3 regions of the Nitrincola sp. genome follow, and region 3 is predicted to be linked to each of the others. Evidence: predicted binding sites of a transcription regulator. Region 3 holds the regulator's gene; each other region holds the start of a gene.

Region 1 (6,053 bases), on a different contig from region 3:
TTTTTCAGTATATAAATGATCAACGTTTTTCGGTGTTTCAATGCTATCACTCAATAAGTAATCGAAGCACTTAAGACCTGTTGTGTTAATCAGTATACCTACCCACTTCACCATTAGCGGCGCAGGCTCTTTAGCTAATGCTAAAAACTTAGAACCTTCACCGCCCCCGTTCATATCGATAAGGATATCAACTTTATCATTGCGAATTTTTTGATTTAGCTGTTCATCGCTTAACTCAACAACAGAGGCCCAGCTATCCGCTACTTTTTGAATCTCTAATGTTAGTTTATCTACAATTTGATTGGTAGTATAAAAAAACAACTCCACTTCATTTTTATCCAAGGCTCTAAGAGCTGGCAAAATCATTTGGCCTACTGGATGCGTTCGAAAACTACCTGATAAAAGCCCAATTCTAATACGCTTGCTTTGTCTGGATTCGGTACTCGCCCGAACGACATTGCTTTCATTCACATACTCTGACTCAAATTGTTTGGCCAACTCAGACAACTCTTCAGCACTGTAATCCGGATTATAGTGCTTAGCTATGAAAGAGTTATACGCCGCTGCTCCATTTTTCCCAATGGCTAGCTCCTCTCTAAAATGTTGCTCTGCCGCTTCATAGTCACCTTCCCGTAAACTAAGGCTAGCCAAATGATTACTGACTCCCACCAGTGTTGGCTTCAGCTTTTTCAGCATCGCTGATGCTTCATATGACTCACTGTGCCTCTTTAACTGGTCGAGAATACGACTACGCCAAACGAGCGTATCTGGGTATCGACGATCTAATTCATACGCTTTTTCATTGGCAACCAGAGCTTCTTTATTTAGCCCTATAACGTGATAAGCCCTACTAAGCCAGACCCATACGCGTTTTTCTGATGGAATTCTTTCACTCAGGCCTGTTAAACGTTTGATGCACTGGTGCGCATCGCCACCGAACAGCTCGTACTGGGCCAATTTTAGCTCAGACAGCGGATGATCACCTTTGGCCAGTTCAATCGCTTTCTGCATAGAGGCACATGCGTTCTTAAGATTCTGCTGCTGAGCTTGTACATTGGCTAACATTTCCCAACCATGAGGGCTTGTGGCATGTTGCTGAGTAAATGCATCGGCCAGTTGGTAGGCAGTTGTCAAATCTGACTTATCAATAGCATCCTGAATTTTTTGCAGGTCCGACACGTGGGCATGGTTTCCCACCGCCTTCTGTGCTTTTGGCTTACCAAACTGTTTTTGCTTACCTTTACGTGCCATTACTCGTAACCCTTATGTGGGAATATTGCTAACCGTTGACTGAATTGTAGCGCAGTAACAAGCACAAAAAAGGCTGGCCAATGGCCAGCCTTCGCTGCTATTTCTTGCTTTAACCGCGAGGTGATTAGCCCAGCAGAGACAGTACAGACTGAGGAGTCTGGTTAGCCTGGGCCAGCATGGAAGTACCAGCCTGCTGGAGAATCTGCGCACGCGTTAGGTTAGATACTTCTACGGCGTAGTCAGCATCTTGAATACGTGAACGAGCGTCGGACAGGTTAGTGACGTCAGTCGTCAGGTTCTCAAGTACAGACTCAAAACGGTTGATCGTTGCACCCAGGGTAGCGCGGTTATCGTCGATCGTTTGCAGAGCGCTGTCGATTGCATCAATAGCATCTTGAGCGCTGCTGAAGCTGCTGACATCAAGTCCGGATACGTTCAAGGTCGCGGCTGTTACATCAACAGTGCTGACTGTCAGGTTATCTACGTCTGCAGTAGTGTTAGCACCAACCTGGATGTTGAGAGTATCAGCACCGTTCAATAGTGAGATTCCGTTGAAGCTAGTGGCGTTAGCAACACGGGTGATTTCAGATACGCGCTCTTCAATTTCTAGAGCGATAGAAGAACGGTCTTCTGCAGTGTTGGTATCGTTAGCCGCTTGGGTAGCAAGTTCACGGATACGCTGAAGGTTGTCGCTGATTTGGTTCAGACCACCTTCCATAGTTTGCGCAAGAGAAATACCGTCGTTGGTATTACGCTGAGCCTGTTGCATACCCGTGATCTGGGCGCTCATGCGGTTAGCAATGGCTTGACCAGCGGCGTCATCAGCAGCGCTGTTGATGCGCAGACCAGAAGACAGACGCTCTTGCGCCTTAGACAGCATGGCCTGAGAGTTGGACAGGTTGTTCTGACCGATCAGGGCAGTGATGTTCGTATTGATCACAGACATGGAAGTGCTCCTTGAAAATTAACTGGCCTTGAGGCCTGCTTTGCGGCGGTTAACCGCCGTTATTTTAATTAACGGCAGGCCAGTCAAAATCTTTAAAAAATTAAGCGCTTTTTTTGTAAAACAATGTAACAAGGCTTAGTTATTATTCTGCATTGCATTGAGCATACTGAACTGCTGAGCCAGATAGGAGCCTGTCGAATTCATCTGGGCGATCATGCCATCCAGTTGAGCAAATTGAGTACGATAGCGGGAGATGTTGCGCTCGATGCTCAGCTCCATTCTGGCTTTACGCTCTGTGAGGTTATCAATGCGCTGCTCTGCATTGTTCACTGAGGTTTGAATCAGACCATCATCGCCGGTGATGGATTTGAGTGTCGCACTCAACCTGCCAGCAAAACCTTCTTCTGATGACTCACCTGCAAAAAAAGAGGTCAGGGCGTCAGGGCTATTGGAGATTGCCTCGTCTAATTTTGTGTCATCTACCTGGAGACGGCCACGCTCATCAATCGCGATACCGAACTGAGCCAAACGTGTAAAGTCACCGCTTCCTAGCGGGTTTGTCACATCACGGCTTAGCCGCGTTTCAATTGTGCGTACGGTTCGGTCGCCTAGCAGCTCGCCAGACGTCTCTCCTTCACCATTGAATGCGGTCATGCGGCCTACAGTAGACTTCATTTCGTTGTAGGTGCTGACAAACTCATTAATCGCTTCTTTTAAAGACTCTTCGTCGCGCTCAATGACAAGGCTAACGGGCTCTTGTGAGACGGATGTTAGGTCAAGCGTCACACCTTGAATAGCGCCTTCCACCCGATTTCCACTGCTGGTAATCGCGATACCATTCACTTCTAGCGCCGCATCCTGGCCGGCGCGGCGTGTAGCGGTATCCATAGCAAGGCCGTCTAGGCCTGAGAAACCAGTAATAGACGCTTCTTTACCGGTTTCTTTTGAGCTCAGTGCCAACCGAAATCCTGTACCGTCGTTCACGATAGAGGCGGTAACACCTGACTCTGCATCGGCATTAATCTGATCGCGGACACTGGCCAAGGTGCTGCCTGCGGCAATATTAATGGTTTTGCTGCTTAAGGCCGGCGCATTAGGGTCAAAGGTGCCATTGGTGTAGGTGGCGCCAAAATCTAGCGTTAGCGTGGTATCGGTGGCCGCCAGTACTTGATCCATCGTGACGCTGTTAGACGCTACGCTGCCCGCCCGTGCTAACTGGGTCACGTTGATGTCGTAACGCCCAGCGTTTGCTGACTCCCCCGCTGTTGCGCTTACTCCTTCGCCAGTCACCGTGCTTTTTTGCTGCTTAAATGTAGAAGCGTCATTTAATGCAGTAATCGATTCTTGCAAACGATCCATTGCCGACTGCAGGCGGCCATAAGCCGATATTTTGGTTTGTTGAGTATTCTGTTGCTGCGTAAGCGGCGTTAGCTTCTGCCGCTCAGACGCTTGCAGCTGAGTCAGCAGGCCATTCAAATCCAAACCTGAACCAACGCCAAGAGAGGTAATCGTCGCCATGTGGCTCAGCTCCTTTTAATTTTAAAAAAATAGACTGAGTAGGTTATCGGCAGAGTGGGAAAAAACTTTAGCCTAGCAGCAGGAGTTAAGCTACAAAAAAGGCCTAGAGAAAGCTCTAGGCCGCGATGGAGAAAGTTAATAAGGTTAGTTTTGGCCTATTTGCCCTAACGTTGCAAGCTGCTGAGTCAGGTAAGCGCTGGTTTGATTCATTTGCCCCACCATGCTGTCCATGGCTGCAAATTGGGCTCGATAGCGCTCAATCGTTTGATCGATTCGGCTCTCGGTGGTGGCAAAACGATCGTTTAACGACGCTACGCGATTCTCAGAGCTAGTCACGGCGTTTTCCAGTCGTCCGCTTGGCCCTATGAGCTGCTCAATCGCTGTTGAAATTTGCCCTGCCATACCACCCTCGCTAGATGCCCCTGCAAAGAAATCCGCCAGTTGATCAGGTTGGTTCGCGATAATGCCGTTCAGTTGGTCATCATCAACCTCTAGGGTGCCATCCAACTGCAGTGAGATGCCAATATCTGAAAGCATGCTGAAGCCATCCCCCTCCGTTCGACTGCTCAGCGCTTGGCGCAAGGTGGTTTCGACTGCACGTGTGGCGCTGTCACCATTAAGCTCACCCGCACTATCGCTTTCCGCGTTATAGGCGGTCAGGCTGCCAATCGTGTTTTTCAGCGTGTTGTAGTCATCAACAAAGGAAGTGATCTGCTCACGAATCGCATCGCTATCTTGGGAGACCGCCAAGGTGCTGCTGGCATTGGCTTCAGAGAGCGTCAGCGTCACGCCTTGAATAGCGCCTTCAACCCGGTTGCTAGCGCTGACGATATCAATGCCGTTGACATTAAACGCAGCATCTTGGCCAGCTTGCACTACTTGGGTGTCACTGGTGGTTACACCAGCATCTAGAATCTGCGAAAAGTTAGTGCTTTGAATGCTAGCGTCAGCACCGGTATCAGTGGCGTTCACAGATAAACGGTAGCCCTCACCATCATTAATGACAGAAGCACTTAAACGCCCATCGCTTTGTGCATTAATGGCATCGCGCATATCTTCCAAGGTGCTGCCATCTTCAAGCGTAATTGGGTCTATAGTGCCTTCTGCCAAAGCAAAGGTCAGCGACTGCGAGCCAGATACCAGGGCAGTGTCCGGCGCTTCCAGGCGCTCCGTTACTAAGCTACCGGCCGTGGCCAATTGATCTACTTGGATGTCATATTGGCCCGGCTGTGCTTCATTGCTGCTAACCGCCGTGACCGCTCCACCTTCTACGCTAGTACTAAGGCTTTCAAAAGCTTCTTGTTCATTCAGCGCTTTAGTAGAAGCTTGAAAAGCGGACAAAGCACTTTGCAATTGCCCATAGGCTGAAATTTGTGCCTGCTCTGTTTCAATCTGCTGCTGAACAGGCTCAAGTTTGGCGCGTTCCGCTTGCTGGAGCTGGGTCAACAAACCATTGAGATCCAAGCCAGAACCAATACCTAATGATGTGATGGAAGCCATAAAATGCCTTTTTCTTAGTGCGTTTTACTACGCGTTTTGCTCGCTATCAGCCGCTCCTAATTAAGAGGCAACATATCTCCTAGCGCAGTACAGTAATCTAATGTCTACAGATTTCAAATGTCGCTATATCTTATAACCATTCGGCGAGATGCCCATTAACTTGAATAGTGTGGCGAATTTTTCAGTATTAATATGTAAAAATAAGTAACATAATATGCCGCTATCTCTATACGCCCCACACCGCAACTCCTAGCTTACTCTCGGAAAGCTGCAGAATTTTGACAGTTCTGCCTCACATTTCACCGTATCGAATACCGTTAAGCAGCATGCCACATAGACCTTGGTCTAACCCAACACCTGCTTTATAATGCACTGCAGCACACCCATTTTGTTGTGACTGCAGGAGCGTTCCCTCATGCCCGCCGAAGCGTTATCCCCCGCCTCCACTGCCTCTTTCCACGTACAGCGTAGCCTGCGTCATTGCCTGTCTAGCGTCGCGGAATTGATGTACGAGAGTGGACACGTGCTTGAAACCATCACCCTGGCGCAGCGGGGTTTATCTCGTCAAGAGCTGGCGTCCTTGAATCGACAGCATTCACGCTGGTCTCTTTGCCAGCGAGTATTAGAGGAGAGTGATGCGGCCACCTTTAACGAGTATGGCCGGTTTGTCTTAACCTCATTAGGCCGCGAACTGATGTTTGATATGTTTGGCCAAGGCGCAGCAGATTGCGCCTAATGTGGGAGTGAAGCACGTATAAAAAACGCCCGCTGGGGGAGCGGGCGTTTTGAAGCACCAAAATTGCATCATGCAATGCGGGTCAGCCTTGGTGCAACTTAA
Region 2 (6,053 bases), on a different contig from region 3:
ACCGCCAGCAGAAGTTACTTGAAAACCATTGGAGCAATTCTGTGTTCAAGCAAGGAATAGTTGCAAGACACTATCAAGGCCGCTTCCTACTTGTATTCAAAGACAACACCAAGCTCTCTACTCAAGCAGTCAACAAGATGAAAGCTGAAAAGATCCCTTGGTGCTACGAATCAGAAATGCTAAACAACCTTGAAGAAATGCTTTCACGTCTCACTATTCACTGATTTCAGTACCAGCAAAGTCTGCAATAACACCTTTCTGAGTCAGACGTTGATATACTGCTTCAGCTTGTAGACTATCTTTCATGGCTCTCAGGGGTGTTTAGAAGCTGTATCCCTGACTATCTTCGTGTTTGTGCATTCTTTCCAGTGCATTGCGTAAGGTTGCCAGTGCTTCAGACTTGCCATAGTGCTGGATCATCTTATTGCTTGCCCAGCCCAGTATGTTGTCGATCTCAAGTTCTGGAATGCTGGCTTCAACCAGTCTGTCTCTCAGTGCATGCCTGAATGAATGGCTGGTACATTCGGGAATGATGGCTCTCAGCCACTTGTTTACGGCATTGCTGCAATTATCCCGTTTGTAGGTGTCGTCCTTGTTGTAGCGTTCAAAGGCGTAAACCTGGCCCTTAGATGCGTTTGCAACAATCTGCTTTGCAACCTCAAGGCTGACACCCGTCAGCGGTACTCGCCTTTCTGAATTATCGTTCTTTAGCTGTCTATTCTTAGCATGCCTTAACCGGATATGAGGTACTGCTTCAGTAAGCACAATGTCTTCCAGCATGAGACCGCCAAGCTCGTTACAACGGCAGCCGGTGTTCAGTAGCAGCCCGACTATCTGAGCTGTTACAAGGTGCTTCTTAGCTACCACAGCCGCATGAATCTCTTTCAGTTCTGACATGCTGGCGGTATGACGCTTGATAGTATCAGAACGAACATTCGCCAGCTCGACATCATCAAAAGGATTTTTAATGGTCATGTCATAGCGTTTGATTAGCGTTCTAACGCCTTTACGGACAATGCCGAGGGCTTTCTTCACTGTCTCTGTCTTGAGGCCTTCAGCGAGCAGCTTATCAACAACAGTCTGTGCATCCCTTGTTCGTATCTCGGCTAAATCCAAAACAGTCAGGCGGTCGATGAAGTAAGCATAGGTTCGGTTGATTTCATTCACTTTCTTCTGGTTCTGGGCCAGTTTCAAGGCTTGATCTCTTACTTCTGTCAGGCTGACCCTTTCTTCGTCATTGAGTATGTCTAATGCACGTTGCTGGTGTGGATGCAAAGGCTTGTAGATAGGATTCCATCTATCGTCATACCCATCATCCGACTGCTGCTCAAGATCCAGCATCATGATGTCATAGCCCCACAGAAACTGATCAAGTGGATGCGCGTTGTTTATCTGTTCTTGGGTTGGCTGACTGGGCTGGCGGGAGATAGGTGCATCTATGAGGTCGTATTTAGCCAAAAACCGAACGGCCTGATCTCGTTCACCAGACCCTCTCATTCTTTCAAATTCAAGGTCATAGCGTTTTGTTAGCTGCTGGGCTTTCCTAACAGCTTGCTGCTGGTCGTGGGTCTTGAGCGACTGCTTGATTTCGCGCTTTTTGAAAACGTCCCTGAGATCCTTGGGAATGTCTCTACGGTAGTAGTAAAGGCCTGACGCTTTCCTGACTAAGTACTTAACCTTCATTTGCAAGCATCCTGCTGTAAAGCGATAGCCACGCATAGTAACAAACTCCGCTGATTCAGTGCGGCATCTGCTGAAGGTCGTACTCTATTTCGTACCCGACTTCGTACCCTTTTAAGGTAGTGGTGAAAGTTAATTTCAATACTATCAAAGAGTTATCTGGAAGTGGTTGATTTGAAATGGCGCCCCAGGCAGGACTCTAACCTGCGACCTGCCCCTTAGGAGGGGGCTGCTCTATACAACTGAGCTACTGAGGCACGGTCGGGATTCTAACGTTAAGCGGATGTTTTTTCTAGGCTTTGCCCAAGCTGCGCTGGCCTTCGTAACGGCCTTCGTCGCCCGAGTTGTTGTACACAGTGTTACTGCGGGCATGACCTTGCAGAAGGGCCAAAAGCTGATCAGTACTTTGCTTACTGCGCAGCAGCACCTGTTCGTTGCGCATATTCAACTTCTTGACCGATTCGAGCTGGCTTTCCAGTTTTTCCCAGGCTTGAGTTAGCAGGGTGTTGGCGGGAGCAGGGAGGTTTTGGAAAAACTCCAGGACGGATTCAGACGTCGGGGAAACCTGCTGCTGATGCAATAGTTCATCTCGTGCCTTGATGGCACGATCCAGCTCAGAAAGGCAGTTAAGTTTGAGCTGGTTGTTTTGCGTCAGCAGGTCGGTGTTACGGTCCTGCAGTGCCTGAAGTTCGGTCTCAAGCAAAGGCTCAAGCTGCTGGAGCAGCTTGGTACTTTGATCGATCAGTCGACCCAGTTGGGCGCTGAAGTTGGCATCAGGTGCACTGACGGTCATCCGCGTTATTCACTCAATAGGCTGTCGAGCTGAAGCATGCTGTCAGCAATGCGCTCATTGTTGATCTGGTAAGAACCGTCTTCAATCGCGGCGCGGATACGGGCAACACGGTCGTTGTCGACGCCTCCGTTATCGGAGCTGTCTACTGAACGTTGCAAAGCCTGCGCAGTATCGCTGATGCGTACGGTATCCGCACGCTGGTCCACGCCTCGCTCTGTTGCCGCCGCCGGCTGGCTGGCTGCACCCGAGGGGGCGCTGCTCTGCTGGTCGCTGACTTTGCCACGGTTGCCAGCCGACTGGGTCGGGGACAGGCCGGGAAAATCGATAGCCATTTTACATTTCCTCGCATTCTGTTCTGTGCAAGGGTATCGGTCGCCTTGAAGAAAACTTTAATCTTTTTTGTTAGGGGTCAACAAAAATTACAGTTGCACACCCAAGCAGGGTCTCAGTATAGCGAAAAGAGCCTGACCCCGCGAGTTGTCAGGGCACTTGAACCTTACCGGGTGCTGTTATGCGGGCACGTATTTCAATATTCGAGCGGCTATTCAGGACAGAAATGACATCTCCTTCCTTACCGTTTTCCTGTGCAATCCCCTCGGTGCGAATCAGGATGCTGCCGCGCCTGGCTTCAATAACGACGGGGTCGCCACGCTGAACAGCCATTGCCTGAGCTAGCATACGAGGCGTAATGACGTTATCAGCACCAATGCTGATTCGAGCGACACGCCCAACAACGTCCTGCTGGCGCTGAAAGTAATCACCGTCCAGGCTGCTGATTTCACGCTCTCTTAATGCCAATTTGCCTGCATTCAGCCGGCTTCCTTTGACGATAGGGCTGGTGGCGACCACAATCGTTTTATACTGCTTGACTGTTCCGGTTACGAAAAGGCTCCAGCGTGGTTGGTTGCAGCTGGCTTTGGCGGTGATGCGTTGGCCGCTTTGGAGCGGTAATTTAACGTTCAGAGGACCCGTGCAGGGAGCAAGTCGAAGCTGGGAGGGAAGCGGGTTGAGCTGAATCTGAAGGCGGCTATCTGGCACTTTGGTAAGAAAGTGTTGTTTAATTGCTTCAGACACCTGAACGTTGATCTGTTCTGAGATAGTATCTGCGGATGCTGGTAAAGCCATTAGCCACCATAAGGTTATGGCCAAGGTGGCAGCAACTGGTGTTAAACTGGAAATACTCACGCGGGTGTCCTGGCGATACGAAGCCGGGCTAAACTTTTTGTTAACGACCTCGGGGTTGGTTAGATCATGTCAGGGATCCTGGATACTGTAAACCTGCGCACGCAGATGGTGGGCCAAAACCGCTTGGAGCTGTTGCTCTTCGGCCTGGAAACCAGTCAGAGATACGGCATCAACGTATTTAAGGTTCGTGAGGTGCTGCAATGCCCAGATCTTACGGAGGTTCCGCGTCAGACGTCCTCTATCAAGGGTATGGCGCATATCCGTGGTGAAACCATTCCTGTTCTGGATCTGTCCGAAGCTATCGGCCGAGCGCCGATCCCGGCCGAAGATCAACCGAAAAGTTTCCTGATTGTTGCTGAATACAACCGCCGTACCCTGGCGTTTATGGTGCGAAAGGTTGACCGTATTCTGAATACTCAGTGGGATCAAATCATGGCCCCGCCGAAAGAGATCGGTAATGAGAACTACCTGACAGCTGTCTTTGAATATGAAGGCAAGCTGGTTGAAATTCTGGACGTAGAACAAATCCTGGCCGATCTGTATCCGATGTCGACCGAAGTCAGTGAGGAAGTCGCAACTCATGAAGTGCGCCAACGTGCTCGCGAGCATCACGTACTTATTGTCGACGACTCGGCAGTTGCGCGTAACCAGATGCAACGCAGCCTGGAAGACTTGGGCGTTAAAGTGTCGGTGGCTAATAATGGCCGTCAGGCCCTGACAATGCTCCATGAGCTGCTGGATCGGCAGGTGGATGTGGAGAAACTGTTCCTGATGGTCATTTCCGATATCGAAATGCCAGAAATGGATGGTTACACCCTGACGTCCATGATTCGTGAGGATACCCGCATGTCTAAACTGCATGTGGTCCTGCATACGTCTTTGAGTGGTGGCTTCAACGTTTCCATGGTTAAAAAGGTCGGGGCTGATGGCTTCCTGGCCAAGTTCAACCCCAATGATTTGGCTGGTGTGGTTGTAAACCGTATCCGCCAGGTTGAATCTGCACAGTAAGTACACATAAGGGAACCGGCCTGTGAGCAGTGGCTTCAGCATATCGCCTGCAGAGTTCAAGGAATTCAGTACTTTTCTTGAGAAGAGCTGTGGCATTCTGTTGGCAGAGCACAAGCAATATCTGGTGCAAAGCCGCTTGAGCAAAATCATGCAGCAGCAGGGTTGTGGTGGGCTTAGCGACCTGGTGCTGCGGTTGAATCGCCCTGGGGGTAATACCCTGAAAGAGCAGGTCATTGATGCGATGACCACCAATGAAACGCTCTGGTTCCGCGATATTCATCCCTATGAAATTCTGCGCAATAAACTGCTGCCGGAGCTGAAGGCGGAAAACCGTTTTCAAAAGCTGCGCATCTGGTCCGCGGCCTGTTCGACGGGGCAGGAGCCTTACTCGATCAGCATGGTGATCGATGAGTTCAAGCAGGGTAATCCGGGGTCCTTTTCTTCCGGTGAAGAGATTCTGGCGACGGATATCTCTTCAACGGTGTTGGAGCAGGCGCGCAAGGGCGAGTATGAAATGCTGGCGCTGGGGCGAGGTCTGTCACAGGATCGTTTGCATAAGTTCTTCCAGTCTTCCCCGCAGGGAAGTTGGACCATTAAGCCGGCGATTAAAAGCCGTGTGCGCTTCCAGAGTCTGAACCTGTTGGGTCAGTACAGTACCTTGGGGCAGTTCGATCTGATATTTTGCCGAAACGTACTGATTTACTTCTCGTCTGACGTAAAGCTGGAAATTTTGCGCAAAATGCATCGGCAGTTGCGCCCTGGCGGTTACCTTTTACTGGGGGCTTCCGAATCTCTGTCAGGACTGAACGACCTGTACAAAATGATCCACTGTCGCCCGGGCATTATCTACCAGGCGATCTGATACCTCCTCAAATACCGAGAGCGGCAATCGCCGCTCTTGCCGCCTTGCCGGTACGACCTTGCCGCTTTCCGCCTGATTTGCCGTTCTGATTTTTTTCGCTTTGCTTTGAACTCTCCATATTAGGGCGTTTCATGCGATTGGCATGAGGATTGCTTTATTCAGAGCAAAACAAGCAGCGGCAATCCTTCGGAGGCATGTGCATGGCAATCAACTTCAATTCAGCACTGGGTATTCACGACGATGCACTGGCATTGCGTGGCCGTCGTGCAGAAGTGTTGGCCAATAACATCGCCAATGCGGATACGCCGAACTTCAAGGCGCGTGATATCGACTTCGCCGCCGTTTTGGCCGGTGAGACTGATAACAGCTATGAGCTGTCGCTGGATCAGACTTCTGTCGGTCATCAGGATGCATTCCTGTCGCCTGATACCGCTGCTGACCTGATGTTCCGCACTGCAACTCAGCCTTCAGTCGATGGCAATACAGTCGAGCTGCAGGAAGAGATGGCGCGTTATACCGATAACG
Region 3 (6,053 bases):
GGCTCGAGAGCAGTTCATCCACATCATCCTGACTACTGACTGCACCGGCTTCTTTCTTTTTGAGCTGTGGCCCCTGTGCACGTATCGCATCCTGATCCTCATTGGAAGCATCCCCATGGGGCATTTCGATACCGGTGAGACGCTCCACCTTGGCCGCCATATCCATCAGTTTGACCAGCTGTGATTCAACCTGGGTCATCAAGGTAATTACCCGTCGAATCAGTTGACCGGTAATATCCTGAACACTTTGGGATACCAAAATATCAGTCAAGGTGGCACGCAGTTCTGCTATTGTTTTTTCGGATTCATTTTTGACATCGCAAGTACGGTCATAAACACCGTCCAGTGCTTTGAAATCGCCCTCTAACTGCCCCACCAACAGCAGCAAATCACGAAAGCGCTCAGACTGCCCATCCAGACGATCTACCAGACTCAGCGAACGATCTACCCTATCCATGGTTTCATGCGAACTTTTATCTGTCAGCTCTATAACATAAGCCAACCGATCAGAAGCATCCGTCATTGCAGTCATACTGCCAGCATCTGTCGACGGAATTTTATCATCAATATCGGAAGAGAAAGCCTTGATAGCCTCGTGAAGCCCGCGGGTTAAATGTCCGACTTCATTATAGAAAACCTGATGCCGAGCTTCCTGAAGATCGTTAATTATCTCCATTGCATGACTGAGGTTTCCTCGGTCAATCGTCTCGACCAACTCTCTGGCCATCTGTCCAAGCAGATCGTCTAGGCCATCGTATTCAAGTGAGGCTATCTTTTTTTTCATTATTCCATCTCTTGCCGACTACTTCAGGTGATACGTTCAAATATTTTTTCGATTTTTTCTTTGAGAACGACAGCCGTAAAGGGCTTGATCACATAACCATTCACGCCGGCTTGAGCGGCTGCAATGATCTGTTCACGTTTGGCTTCGGCCGTAACCATAAGCACTGGTATATGTGAAAGCTCTGGATCAGCACGAACTTCTTTGAGCAGATCAATACCGGTCATACCCGGCATATTCCAGTCAGTTATCAGAAACTCAATACGGCCCTGCTTAAGAATAGGCAAGGCTGTTTTGCCATCATCAGCCTCTTCCACGTTGGTAAAGCCTAGATCTCGCAGCAAGTTTTTGATTATTCGTCTCATGGTGGAAAAATCATCCACAACAAGAATCCTGATGTCTTTTTTCACAAGACACTGCCCCCCCGGCTTTCTACAGTAAAAGATAAGCGTGCTAAACCTATACTAGACAGGCCCGACACGGATAACAAACAAAAATCACTGCCAATCACGTAACCGCCCCTTTAACCGCAGCGCGGCCTGAGTATGAATCTGGCTAACCCTTGACTCACTGACACCCAGAACGCTGCCAATTTCTTTTAAATTCATCTCTTCATCATAATATAGTGCCATCACTAATTTTTCGCGCTCAGGCAAATTACCAATAGCATCGACTAAAGCCTGACGAAATGATGCACTCTGAAAAGACTCATCCGGACCAGGATCATCACCTTCAAACTGCATACCCACTGAGTCATCTTCATCATGGCTCAGCTCATCTATACTGAAAAGCCGACTATCCAGCGAGTCTTGCAACAAAGCATGATAAGCCGATACAGTTATCTGCAGTTCAGCAGCCACATCAGCATCTGATGCGTCCCGACCGGTACGTAGCTCTACGACCCGAATCGCCTCACTGACACGACGGCCATTACGGTGAACCGAGCGTGGCGTCCAATCTCCTCGACGAACCTCATCAATGATAGATCCTCGAATGCGGATGCCAGCATAGGTTTCAAAACTTGCACCCTTGCCAGGATCAAACTTTCTGGCGGCTTCCAGCAAACCGATCATACCAGCCTGCACCAAATCATCCAGCACAACACTGGATGGCAGCCTAGCCAGCAGATGCTGAGCAATACGCTTCACCAAAGGACCATATTGCTCCAGCAGTTCATTACTGGTTTTAAATTGAAGCTGATTATACATACAGCCTAAGTTTCCAGTATCCAGTTAATGTCGCTTGACCAACTGCTCAACAAAAAATTCCAAATGACCACGTGGTGTTTTTAACACCGGCCAGTTGTCTACCTTATTGGCCAACTGCCGATAAGCTGCAGAGGCCTTACTGCCTGAAAATGCTTTTAAAACAGGCGTTTGTTTCTGCACCGCTTTACGAACAGCCTCATCATAAGGTATTGATCCGACGTATTGAAGCGTTACATCCAAAAACCTGTCAGTAACTGTGAGTATTTTATTAAACATGTTACGTCCCTCGGTTTCCGAATGGACCATATTGGCCAGTATCCGAAAGTGGGTCATCTTATGATCACGGTTCAACATCTTAATTAAAGCATACGCATCGGTAATTGACGTAGGTTCATCACAAACAACCACTAATACTTCTTGAGCCGCCTTAACAAAACTAACCACCGACTCCGATATACCAGCGGCCGTATCTATGATCAGAATATCCATCATATCGGCAATATCATTAAAGGCATGAATCAGTTCAGCATGCTGATGCTCTGATAAAGCCGTCATAGCCTGTGTCCCTGAAGATGCAGGAACGATAGACATATTCTTATCCACTTTAACCAGCACCTCAGCTAGTGAGCAGCGGCCATCAAGCACATCGGTAATATTCTTTTTTACTCGCAACCCCAGCAACACATCCACATTAGCAAGTCCCAGGTCCGCATCCATCAACACAACACGCCGCCCCATTTCACTCAGCGCAGCCGACAGATTCACTGAGACGTTGGTTTTACCGACCCCGCCTTTACCACCGGTCACGGCAATTACTTTTACTGGATGTGCCTGCTTCATGAATTCCTAACCCGCCCTGAACATTTGACTGTCGGTTTCACTGTCGGTCTCGGAACCTGTATATTGCGCCGCAAGCACCGCTCGGCTGACCAAATCCTGACGCTGAGCCACAATCAGATCATCCGGTATTTTCTGTCCATCAGTTACATAGGCCACCGGTAAACGGCGTTCTACCGCAAGCGTCAAAGCATCCCCGATACTGCCAGACTCATCCAGCTTAGTCAGCACACACGCATTGAGCTCAAGCTCCTGGTAATTAGCCCAGGCTTTTTCTAACAACTGACGCTGACTAGAACAGGACAGCACCAGAAGTTTTTTTAGACGAACCGATACGGATGCCAGCATCTGCTTTTGTTGCACACCTTCCGCATCACCCGCATTCATACCTGCTGTATCTATTAGCACCAGGCGCTTACCACGTAGCGACAACAACACCTCATCGAGATTATGGTTTTCATCCACCACACGCACGGGCACATCCAGAATACGACCAAATGTTTTCAACTGCTCATGTGCAGCAATTCGATAACAATCCGTAGTCACCAACGCCAAGCCTGAACTGCCATGCTGCAGCACATAACGCGCCGCCAACTTCCCTATCGTAGTGGTCTTACCTACACCGGTGGCACCTACAAAGGCAATCATACCGCCACGGGCAATGTATTCTTCCCCAACCACAGGCACTGAATCTGCCAGCCGCGCCAGGGTGTTTTTCCAGGCCATCTCGGCACTCAAGTCCGGCTCAATGCTGGCAGTCAACTGGCGAATCAATCTTTCACCAAGACCCAATGCATGCAGACGGGCATGCAAGGGCGTTTCTGCGACACGATCAGGCACCACATCTGGAGCCGCCAACGAATGCCGTCCCTGACCCAGTTGCTGCTCCATCATTGTTCTGAGCTGCTGTATCTCCTGCTGCATACTTTTAACCAAGCGATTGGATTCTTCATCGGCAGATGATGATGCCGGCATCGTAGTGGCTGAACCCCAAAGACTGTCTGGCTCTTGGCTGTGCTCATTTGAAATTTCTTTACGTGCCTGCTCTTCCTGCCGCGTTTTCAGCGACTGTAATATAAAGCGCAGGTCTTCATCGTCTTCAGCATCTATTTGTCGGTTAACAGTCTGATTGACTTGAGGTTCAGGCTGTTCGGCCCGACGCCGAGCTTCGGATATGCGCACCTGTGCACGTCGAAGTTCCGATGCTAACGCATCATCCGCTACCGCATTACTGGGCACAGGAGCGACAGGACGATTCTTTGGCTGATTACGCTGCTGATTGCGCCGAAGCTCAGCCTGCGCCAACTCGTAGTCCTCTTCTCGTGCAGCAACCACCTCAACACCGCCGGCAACACGATGATTGGAGATAATGACAGCATCCGCACCTATCTCATCTCTGACCCGCCGCATTGCCTGACGCATATCCGGCGCAAAAATGCGCTTAACTTTCATAACAATTCCTTATTAGCCAGCTGCTAAAAGCCCGCATACCCCTAGGCATTACCACCTCCGACTGTAGCCACGATCGTCACACGCTTATTCTCTGGTATTTCCTGATACGACAGCACGTGCACCTGATGCTCGCCATAGCGTACAAACCGAGCCATCAGCGGTCGAATCGGTGCTGCCACCAGCAACACTGAAGGTTTACCCATCATTTCCTGCTGCTGTGCTGCCTGCCCTAAAGAAGTTTGCAAACGCTCAGCCATACCAGGCTCCAGCACCAGTGTCTCGTCATTCGGGCCGCCTTGCTGCATCGAACCCAGCAACATCTGCTCCAGCGATGGATCCAGGGTAATGACTGGCAATTCCGGATCAGAACCATTGATACTCTGCACGATCAGCCTGGACAAGGCAATCCGTACAGCGGCTGTCAGCGACAAAGGGTCCTGCGTTCTGTCTACGGCTTCTGCCAGAGCTTCTGCGACAGAACGAAAATCTTTCAAAGAGACCTGCTCCATCAACAAGTTCTGCAGCACTTTCAGCAACACACTGATCGACAGCTTTTTCGGCACCAGTTCTTCAACCAGCTTCGGTGATGATTTGGTGAGCATATCCAGTAGTTGCTGAACCTCTTCATGCCCCAATAGGGCATGTGCGTTACTTTGCAATATCTGATTCAAGTGCGTTGCAACTACAGTACTGGCATCCACTACAGTATAACCCAGAGTCTGCGCATGCTCCTTTTGACCTTTTTCTATCCACACCGCATCAAGACCAAAGGCTGGATCTTTCACCGATACACCTTTTAGGGTTCCAAAAACTTGCCCCGGATTGATGGCTAGCTCTCGATCAGGATAAACATCGCCCTCACCACTGATAACACCCATCAAAGTTATCCTGTAGGCACCCGGCATCAAATCCAGATTGTCACGAATATGCACTGAAGGCACCAAAAAGCCCAGATCCTGGGATAGTTTTTTACGCACCCCTTTAATCCGGCTCAACAACTGCCCACCCTGCATTTTATCTACCATGGGTATCAGGCGGTAACCCACCTCTAACCCGACCATATCAACCGGCATTACATCATCCCAGTCCAGATCACGACGCTCCTCAGACTGCTCGGGTTCGGCTGCATCCATTTCAGCCACCGACGACTCAGCCGCCAACTGCTGCTGACGCCGAATAATCAACCAACCAGCACCGCCAGCTGCTGCAGCGAGCGATAAAAATGCCAGATGCGGCATACCAGGGACGATACCCATTAAAAAGATAACGCCAGCAGCAACAAAAAGGGCCCGGGGTGAACCAAACATCTGGCTGAACACCTGACTCCCCATCGCCTCAGAGGAGTTTGCCCGAGTAACCATTACGGCCGCCGCCGTGGAGAGCAATAAAGAAGGGAGCTGCGCTACCAGGCCATCACCAATAGTGAGCAACGAATAGTTACGCATCGCGGTGTCAAAGTCCAAGCCGTGCTGGATGATACCGATTCCCAGCCCGCCTAACAGGTTAATGATCAGAATCAAAATACCTGCAACAGCATCACCACGAACAAATTTTGACGCACCGTCCATCGCACCATAGAAATCGGCCTCCTGGGTAACCTCTTGCCGACGTATGCGTGCATCATCCTGGGTGATCAAGCCGGCATTTACATCGGCATCAATAGCCATCTGTTTACCCGGCATCGCATCCAGCGTAAACCGCGCACTAACCTCAGATATACGCCCAGCACCTTTAGTCACAACAACAAAGTTGATAATGACCAGAATCATAAAGAC

Evidence for each region. The regulator FliA, encoded in region 3, starts transcription of late flagellar genes. The targets are predictions, from matches to a motif close to CTAAAGTTNNNNNNNNNNCNGCCGATA.
Region 1: a site for FliA is predicted at 3,760-3,786, ahead of fliD (flagellar filament capping protein FliD). Genes of this name have one in related genera too.
Region 2: a site for FliA is predicted at 2,840-2,866, ahead of flgM (flagellar biosynthesis anti-sigma factor FlgM). Genes of this name have one in related genera too.

What each region holds. Positions count from the first base shown of each region.
Region 1 covers NZ_JBLXDN010000049.1:10,851-16,903, forward strand. Annotated here, with positions in the region: gene ACN0R1_RS19460 (TDP-N-acetylfucosamine:lipid II N-acetylfucosaminyltransferase) at 1-1,251, opposite strand, end outside; gene ACN0R1_RS19465 (flagellin) at 1,376-2,197, opposite strand; gene fliD (flagellar filament capping protein FliD) at 2,333-3,715, opposite strand; gene fliD (flagellar filament capping protein FliD) at 3,860-5,215, opposite strand; gene ACN0R1_RS19480 (hypothetical protein) at 5,631-5,951, shown strand.
Region 2 covers NZ_JBLXDN010000034.1:18,046-24,098, reverse strand. Annotated here, with positions in the region: gene ACN0R1_RS17360 (hypothetical protein) at 1-224, shown strand, start outside; gene ACN0R1_RS17355 (DUF6538 domain-containing protein) at 322-1,683, opposite strand; tRNA gene ACN0R1_RS17350 (tRNA-Arg) at 1,861-1,937, opposite strand; gene flgN (flagellar export chaperone FlgN) at 1,973-2,473, opposite strand; gene flgM (flagellar biosynthesis anti-sigma factor FlgM) at 2,479-2,805, opposite strand; gene flgA (flagellar basal body P-ring formation chaperone FlgA) at 2,954-3,658, opposite strand; gene ACN0R1_RS17330 (chemotaxis protein CheV) at 3,725-4,666, shown strand; gene ACN0R1_RS17325 (CheR family methyltransferase) at 4,689-5,528, shown strand; gene flgB (flagellar basal body rod protein FlgB) at 5,729-6,053, shown strand, end outside.
Region 3 covers NZ_JBLXDN010000016.1:4,348-10,400, forward strand. Annotated here, with positions in the region: gene ACN0R1_RS12710 (protein phosphatase CheZ) at 1-784, opposite strand, end outside; gene cheY (chemotaxis response regulator CheY) at 808-1,179, opposite strand; gene ACN0R1_RS12720 (RNA polymerase sigma factor FliA) at 1,279-1,989, opposite strand; gene ACN0R1_RS12725 (MinD/ParA family protein) at 2,014-2,829, opposite strand; gene flhF (flagellar biosynthesis protein FlhF) at 2,836-4,278, opposite strand; gene flhA (flagellar biosynthesis protein FlhA) at 4,320-6,053, opposite strand, start outside.